2 regions of the Proteiniborus sp. DW1 genome follow, and region 2 is predicted to be linked to the other one. Evidence: a T-box and tRNA genes for the amino acid it is inferred to sense, from the RefSeq annotation. Region 2 holds a T-box; the other holds one or more tRNA genes.

Region 1 (4,444 bases), on a different contig from region 2:
GATAACTTCTTCTTTTCTTAAGCCAAATTTAGAGTCTTCCTCAGCTATATTTACCTGAACTAATGTATCTACACATATATCATGTTCTTCAGCTCTTTTTTGGATTTCTTTAGCTAAACTAACTCTATCTAATGAATGTATCAAATGAACCTTATCAATAATATACTTTACTTTGTTACTTTGTAGGTGCCCTATCATATGCCATTTTGTGTTTGGAACTATTTTCTCATATTTGCATTGAATTTCCTGAACTTTATTTTCTCCAATATCTGAAATTCCATAGGAAATAGCCTCGTTAATTCTGTCAACATCTACTGTTTTAGTTACAGCTACTATTGTAATATCATCCAAGCTTAAGCCTTTTTTAGATATGATACTGTTTACTCTTTCATAAATTTTATCAATGTTATTTTTAATATAAATCGATAATCCCTCCCTATGTTAATCAATTATAAGTCCTTCTTTAATCTTACTTCCATTAACAAATACTTCATCATACATTTGCATAGTATTAAATTTCTGAACTTCACCATTTATTTCAAGCTCTATTACACTATTAAGCCCAGCCCCTTTACTTACAATAGTATGCTCATTATGGCTAGCTAATATTTTTATTGGTCTAAATTTAACTATTCCGCTTATATCTTTAATATAAACACCCTTTATTCCATCTTTTTCTATTATGGACTTACTTGGAATTATCAGTCCCTCATATGTGTTTTTAACTATATGGATATCTAAGTATCTTTCATTGTAATATTCGTGGAAATATTCCGTTAGTTTTAAGATAATAAAGCATTTGTCATTTTCTTTAACAAGTCTTACTACTCTAGATATTATTTTTCTTTCATCATCATTGATTTTTATGTATATTGTCTTACCTTCTTCAAGCTTGTCCATTCCCTTAGAATCAACTTCCGTCATTATATACCATGTGAAATTATCTATTATCTTATAAACAGGCTCTCCAAAATTAACTATATTCTTTTCTGTCAAGTCTGTTTTGTTTACATCTATAAGTCTATAATCACTAGATTCATAATCATTGATTTTGCTTATTGTAAAAATATCCTCTAAACCATCTAGCTGGTAGCTTATTATTCCAGATTTTGGAGCGTAGCTTACATGTTTAGAACTTTCCATATTTTTGATAATTTCATTCTTTCGTTCTAGGAGATTATCTAAGCTATTAGACATGAGACTATTTTGCCCTGCAACTAGCTGTTGCTTGTCAATAGTCATTAGTAAGGTATCCCTGTGTATAAGAGCATCGCTATAATTTCCACTTAATATACTATTTTGAAGTTCATCAATTATTGAAGCAATATTATCATGTATTTTATTTTTATCTTCATTAAGTATTTCCTTATTATCTGATGATTTTTTTAATATCTCTATCTGTCTATTTATCTCTTCTAACTCATTTGAATATGTACTCCCCTCTGCTCTGTTAATTCTAGCAACTTGAACTCCCTTAGCCACCTTTTCACCTTCTTGCTTTAGCAAAGATACAGTACCTTGAGTTTCTGACTTATATACAAACTCATCTTTAATAACTATTCCTTTAGAAGAAACAATATCTTCTATAACTCCAGCCTCAGCAATAACAGTCTTATGAATTCCTATGGAAAATACAGGTATCATTCTAGAAAAAATATAGGATACTACAATTATTATTAAAGTAATTCTAAATCTTTTACGCTTAATTCTTTTTTTTTTCGTTCCTCTTGAGACATTAGACCACCTCTTGCCTATTATAATTCTTCATACAATTCTATTTTCCTTCAAACTAAAACGAAAAAATTCAGAAATTCTAAATTATGAAGCATTTATTTGAAAAAGCATCCATATTTACTTACTACTTTTATTTTTTTGATTTTATCTAATTCAAAGCTTTTTACCTCATCTTTATGGGTCACTAATAATAGCTCTCTATTTTTAGTTTTTGCTCCAATTACTATTCCATCTACTTTATCGTTATTATATAAAGTTACCCTTATCTCATCTCCTGATTTTAATTTGACTCCACTTAAGGAGAAAAACTTCATGTCTGTTTCATCAATATGATCCTGGGTCACAGATTTTTTGCCTAAAACTATTATATTATCACTTAAATAGAGTTTTTCTTTAACAACTACTAAAATATATCCAATTATGCTCACTAAAAAAAGCATTATCAAAACCAATATAATTTCAGATAAGAACATAATATACCTACTTTCTATTAGCTTTATATAAAAAGTATATCATAAATTCAAGAACTATAAAACATATAGAAACAACTAATATTAAATCTCTATTTTACTACTGATACATAAAATTAAAGAAAATATTCACTTAGCTTTTTGATATTTTTATGATATAATATTACTTATATTATTAACAAAATATCCTATGAGCTTATTTTATGAATGCTTTACTTATGATATTATCGGGATGTAGCGCAGCATGGTAGCGCACAAGTCTGGGGGACTTGGGGTCGCAGGTTCAAGTCCTGTCATCCCGACCAGTTTATAGTTTTATATAGTCAACTAACGTTGTAAATTAGCCATTCATATTATAAGTATTTTGATTAAAAGCTGTATTTTTTAATTGGATGCATAAGCAGCTTACATATTTAATGACAAAGGTGGCTTAACAGCCACCTTATTTCATTTTAGATTTCATCTTTACAAAATATTTTAGAAACCTACTCTTATTAGTGAAAAAATTTATGCTATATAACAATTTATCATAGATTTAGTTTTATTTATCCCTCAATATTTTCTTGAGATACTCCTCCACATTTTCAATATCTAAGTTTAATCCAACTTTTCATTCCTCACATTCTTTTTAAAGGATACTTCTGATAAATGATAGAGAATTTAATCTTATTATTTTATTAATTTTGCTCATAAGTTATAACCCCTAAACTTCTATACTTCTTCTATACCTTTCATTATATATTTTCGTAACATCTTATTGAAAGTTTCATACTATATATTACACCCATTAGGAGCTCCCTTAAAAAACAATTAAAAATTAACTAGTAGGAGGTAGTAATACTATGTCAAATCAAGGAATATTTGGTTCGAATGATACTCTACTATTTTTCTTTATATTATTAGTGCTAATATTCTGTAGCTGTGGATTTTTCTTTTAGTTCTAAACAGTCGAGGTTTTACCCTGACTTGTTTATTTTGATCACAAAATCTAAGTTTAGTAATTAATCATCCATCTATTAAAAAAACACCTGACTTATTATATTCAACTCTTCTACAAATTGTTTTATTTAACTGCCTGTATTTTTGGATATTATGCTCAGGATTTTGCTTTAGGCTTCCTTCAAATTCCATGTCAGCATGAACACCCTTGCCCTCAGCTAACGGTTCCTATCATCAAGCTCGCACTGGACTTTCACCACCAAGTTGTTGAACATGCCGAGTGCATACACAAAAATGGGAAGGTGCCCCTTCCCATTTTATATTATGATACAGATTAGCCCTCCGCTTGAATCATTTACTATTCTCTCTAAAGTTCTCTGCATTTTACTTCTGGCGTCTTCTGGCATCATGTTTAGTTTGCTTTCCAGCTGCTCTTTTACTAAATCATGTAAGGACTTCCCAAACATATTTGATTCCCATATCTTTGATGGATCGCTTTCAAACTCATCTAATAAATATTTTACTAACTCTTCGCTTTGCTTCTCAGTTCCTATTATTGGAGAAACCTCAGTAGTCAAATCTGCCCTAATAAAATGCAGGCTTGGTGCCATAGCCTTTAACTTGACTCCAAATCTATTTCCTTGCTTGAAAATTTCTGGTTCAGCTAAGTCTAATTCTTCCAGACTAGGAGGCACTAATCCGTATCCTGTGAGCCTCGCATCATTTAAAGCTCTTTCAACCTTATCAAATTCTCTCTTAGCTTTAGCTAAGCCTGTCACTAATCCTAGCAATTGATGTTCACCGTCAATTTTATATCCAGTTAGTTCATTCAAAATTCTGTAGAATAACTGCCCATCAACATTCATCTCTATATTTGCTACTCCTTCTCCAAGTTCAATTCCTTTGATTTTAACATTGCTTATTATATCTAATTCCCCAAATTTATTTACAGCATGATTTATCTCACTTAATCTTTGAAGATTGTGAACAATTTCTTTTATGGAATTAAAAATGGAGCTCTTTACCCAATGATTCTTTGGTAACCCTTCAATCCATTGTGGTAGATTAATGTTTATCTCTTTAATTGGGAATTCTAATAATACCTTTTCAAGTATGTGATTTATCTCTGTCATCTCCATATTTAAACAATCTACAGCTATAACTGGCACTTTATATTTCTCTTCTAGATTCTCTCTTAAAGCTATAGTACTATCTAACTCTGGGTGTTTTGAGTTAAGAAGTATAACAAAAGGTTTATCTAATTCCTTAAGCTCACTGATAACTCTCTCCTCAGCTTTTAT
Region 2 (4,444 bases):
GATGGAAAAGACTTGATTAAGGAACCAGATAATATAAGGGGGAAGATTGGAATACTATTTGGTGGAGATACAGGGCTTTATGATAGATTAACAGCTAGAGAGAATATTGAGTATTTTGGACTTCTTAATGGCATGAATAAATCGGATATATCTAAGAGAATAGATATGTTATCTAAAAAGCTGGAAATGGAAGAGTATATAGATAGAAGAGTTGGAAAGTTTTCAAAAGGTATGAAGCAAAAGGTATCTATAGCTAGGAGTATAGTTCATAATCCACAAATAATGCTACTTGACGAGCCAACAACAGGATTAGACGTAACATCTGTAAGAATAGTACATGAATTTATATTAGACCAGAAAAAGGAAGGGAAAACTATTCTTTTCTCTAGTCACTCAATGAGTGAAGTTGAAAAATTGTGTGATATAGTAGGAATAATAAATAAAGGGAAACTAGTTGAAGTCTCCACTCTAGATGAGTTAAAACATAAGTTTAAAGGTAATAACCTAGAAGATATATTTGTTGAGTTGGTAGGTGAGAAAAGTGAATATTAGATATGCTATGATTGTGCTTAAAAAAGAGCTTAAAGATACCTTTAGGGATAAAAAGACTATATTTTCAAGTATAATAATACCTATATTGATATTTCCTATTATGGCATTTGCATTAGGATTTGGAACTAGTGAGCTGATAAATGATGAACAGAAGCCTATAGATATTGCGATTATAAGCAATGGTGAAACGAAACTAGAAGAGTACTTTAAAGAGACAGGTCAAATAAACATAATTGATGTTGACGACCCAGATAAAGCTTTAGAGGAGTTAACAGTTAGAGCTATAGTAAAAGTTGAAGAAGGTTTTGATAATAAAATTGAAAATGGAACAATGGGAAATGTAGAAGTTATTTATGACCAGTCTAGTCAAAAGTCAGATATGGCTACATCAAGACTCAACCGTATTATAGAAGCCTATTCCCAATCTATTACCAATGAAAGACTTAATGCCTTAGGAATAGATCTTGAAGAATTAAAGGCAGTAGCCATAAAGAATACATCTGTTTCTAAGGATGGTGGAATGGGAGTAATGATCTTTTCTATGATATTCCCTATGCTAATAACTGTATATTCTGCAATAGGTGGATTAGCTGCTGCTACAGACTTAGGAGCAGGAGAAAAGGAAAGACAAACATTAGAACCATTGTTGACTACTCAAGCCAGTAGATTATCTATACTAGGTGGAAAATTCATTGCAGTATTTATATCAGGAGTAATTGGTACTGCTGCATCATTAATAGGCTTTTTTATCGCGTCTAAGATGAATCCTAGTTTTTTAGGAACAGGGGTAGTATTGCCGTTAAGTCATATATTAGTCATAGGACTATTTTGTGCGGGATTAAACTTAGTATTTAGTGGTTTAGAACTTACTATAAGTTTCTATGCAAGAAACTTTAAAGAAGCTCAAACATATTTGGCTCCATTATCGGTAATACTACTAATACCTGCTTATATGACAATGTACTTAGATGGAAAAGCAATACCCGAGGTGTATTTCCATATTCCTATAATAAATACTATTGCCATCATTAAAGAAGCATTAGTTCAGATAATCGATCCAGTACATATACTAATAGTATTAGGTTGGACACTAGTATACATAATAGCTTCACTTTTATTAACAGTAAACATGTTCAAGAAAGAGTCTGTAATATTTAGAGCATAATAAAAAATAATTGACAAAGCAAATATTTTTTAGTAATATTAGCTTTAATCTTATAAATAAATATTAAAAGCGTTGAAGGGAAATAGTAGATATTTAAGGTATACAGAGAGGAAGTCCTAGGCTGAGAGATTTCTAACCCAATGAATATTGAACCCATCCCAGAGCTTCTAGACGGGAAAATAAAAGTCTAGACGGTTTTTTACCGTTATTTATTTCGAGTGGATTATATATTTTATAATCTATTAGGGTGGTACCGCGGATATAACCTTCGTCCCTTTTTTGGGATGAAGGTTTTTTTATGACCTAACCCGATTTCCTGAACGCTTTTCTCAGGAAATCGATGGTAGGTCAAACGCACCAAGCGCCAAATTTATGTGAGCGACAGCGAGCAAATAAATTTGTGCAGCTTGACTGCGAAATGTCTAACCCGATTTCCTGAACGCTTTTTTCGGAAAATCGATGGTAGGTCAAACGCACCAAGCACTAAATTTATGGAGGGCAGTTGAACAAATAAATTTGTGAGAAGTAACTGCAAAAAATTTTCTGACCGTTTATGTACGTCAAATAGTCATTGAATTTAATTTAATAATGGAGAGTGATATATATGAAAATGTCAAAACTTTATATGCCAACATTAAGAGAAGTTCCTTCAGAGGCAGAGCTTCCTAGTCATCAGCTTTTACTAAGAGCAGGAATGATTAGAAAGCTAGTATCAGGAGTATATTCTTACTTACCACTTGGAATTAGAGTATTAAAAAAGATTGAACAAATTGTAAGAGAAGAAATGGATGCCATAGATTCTCAAGAAGTTTTAATGTCTGCTATACAACCTGCAGAACTATGGAAAGAGTCTGGTAGATGGGACGATTTTGGTCCTGAGATGTTTAGATTATATGATAGAAATCAAAGAGAATTTTGTCTAGGACCTACACATGAAGAAATATTTACAGATCTCATAAGACATGAAATAAAGTCTTACAAGCAGCTACCACTTAGCCTTTATCAAATACAGACTAAATATAGAGATGAAAAAAGACCAAGATTTGGTCTTATGAGAGCAAGAGAATTCATAATGAAGGATGCATATACTTTTGATATAGATGAAGAAGGTATGAGAAAATCCTACTATGATATGTGGAAGGCTTATGAGAAAATCTTTACAAGATGTGGATTAAAATTCAAGGTAGTTGAAGGTGACTCTGGTGCCATGGGAGGAAGTGACTCTCATGAGTTTATGGCAATGTCAGAGTATGGTGAAAGTGCAATAGCTTATTGTGATAGTTGTGACTATGCTGCCACAGATGAAAAAGCAAATTGTCTATATGAAGTTAAGTCCACTACTGAAGAAAAGCTTCAATTGGAAAGGGTTCATACACCAAATGCTAAAACAATAGAAGAAGTGTCAAAGTTCTTTAATACATCTCATGAAAACTTTGCAAAAACATTATTATACAAGGCAAAAGACGAAGTGGTAGCAGTAGTTATCCCAGGGAACAGAGAACTTAATGAGATCAAACTAGTTAAAGTACTAGGTATTCCAGAGCACGAGCTAATGATGGCAGATGCAGAAACAGTAAAGGAAGTTACAGGAGCAGAGGTAGGTTTTGCTGGACCTATGAATTTGAAAAAGGACATTAAAATCATAGTTGATTCAAGAGTTACAAAGATGACCAATTTCATAGTAGGTGCTAATGAAACAGATTATCATATTAAGAATATAAACTACGGTAGAGATTTTGAAGGAGAGGTAGTAGAAGATATACTGCTAGTTCAAGAAGGAGATAAATGTCCTAAGTGTGGAGAGCCACTTAAGATGGATAGAGGAATAGAGGTAGGTAACATATTCCAACTAGGGCTAAAATACAGTAACGCACTAAATGCTACCTTCTTAGATGAGAATGGTAAAGAACAAAAAATATTTATGGGTTCACACGGAGTAGGAGTAACCAGAACAGCTGCTGCTGTAATAGAACAATGTCATGATGAAAATGGAATCATATGGCCATTATCAGTAGCCCCATATCATGTAATAATTACTGTAGTAAATGTTAAGAGTGAAGAGCAAGTCGTTCTAGGTGAAAGACTGTATGATGAGCTTTCAAAGGCTGGACTAGAAGTATTAATTGACGATAGAAACGAAAGAGCAGGAGTTAAGTTTAAAGATGCAGATTTAATTGGTATACCTATTAGAATTACAGTTGGTAAAAGAGCAAACGAAGAAATAGTAGAATTCTCATTAAGGAGAGAAGGAGAAAAAGTTGAAGTAAACACAAGTGAGATAATGGACAGGGTAAGAGCAGAATTTAAACAACAAGGACTAGAATTATAGAATAAAAGCTACCGTATTAGGCGGTAGCTTTTATGATTAAATTTATAAGAGTTAGAGAATAAAAAAATTAAGCTGCGAGGTTGAGAAGACTCATGTTATAGATATCTATTAATCAACATATTCTTATGATAAAATAATTCTTAAATAAAATTATATAAGGGGGATGTGGTTATGTATATTGGGGTAGATATAGGGGGAACAAATGTTACTGCTGGAGTAGTCTCTAATGATGGGAATATTTTATTCCAGAAAAGCTGTCAAACTTTACCTTTTAGAGGATGGAATACTGTGATACAAGATATAATTGAGTTGATTAAGGATGTTTCTAACCAAGCTCCAGACTGTGAAAAAGTTATGGGAATAGGTGTAGGAGTACCTGGCTTAGCTGATAACAAAAC

What was found. The T-box of region 2 lies ahead of DW1_RS12745 (proline--tRNA ligase). A T-box ahead of a tRNA ligase gene usually reads a tRNA of that ligase, here a tRNA-Pro.
Region 1: it encodes a tRNA-Pro, which carries the amino acid that the T-box ahead of DW1_RS12745 (proline--tRNA ligase) is inferred to sense. The anticodon was not compared.

What each region holds. Positions count from the first base shown of each region.
Region 1 is NZ_FMDO01000038.1:41,720-46,163, forward strand. Features, by position in the region: gene DW1_RS09745 (YggS family pyridoxal phosphate-dependent enzyme) at 1-423, opposite strand, end outside; gene DW1_RS09750 (biotin/lipoyl attachment domain-containing protein) at 442-1,761, opposite strand; gene DW1_RS09755 (hypothetical protein) at 1,830-2,207, opposite strand; tRNA gene DW1_RS09760 (tRNA-Pro) at 2,433-2,509, shown strand; gene DW1_RS15920 (hypothetical protein) at 3,210-3,335, opposite strand; gene spoIVA (stage IV sporulation protein A) at 3,461-4,444, opposite strand, start outside.
Region 2 is NZ_FMDO01000052.1:9,313-13,756, reverse strand. Features, by position in the region: gene DW1_RS12755 (ABC transporter ATP-binding protein) at 1-552, shown strand, start outside; gene DW1_RS12750 (ABC transporter permease) at 542-1,717, shown strand; T-box leader at 1,781-1,996, shown strand; gene DW1_RS12745 (proline--tRNA ligase) at 2,322-4,046, shown strand; gene DW1_RS12740 (ROK family protein) at 4,218-4,444, shown strand, end outside.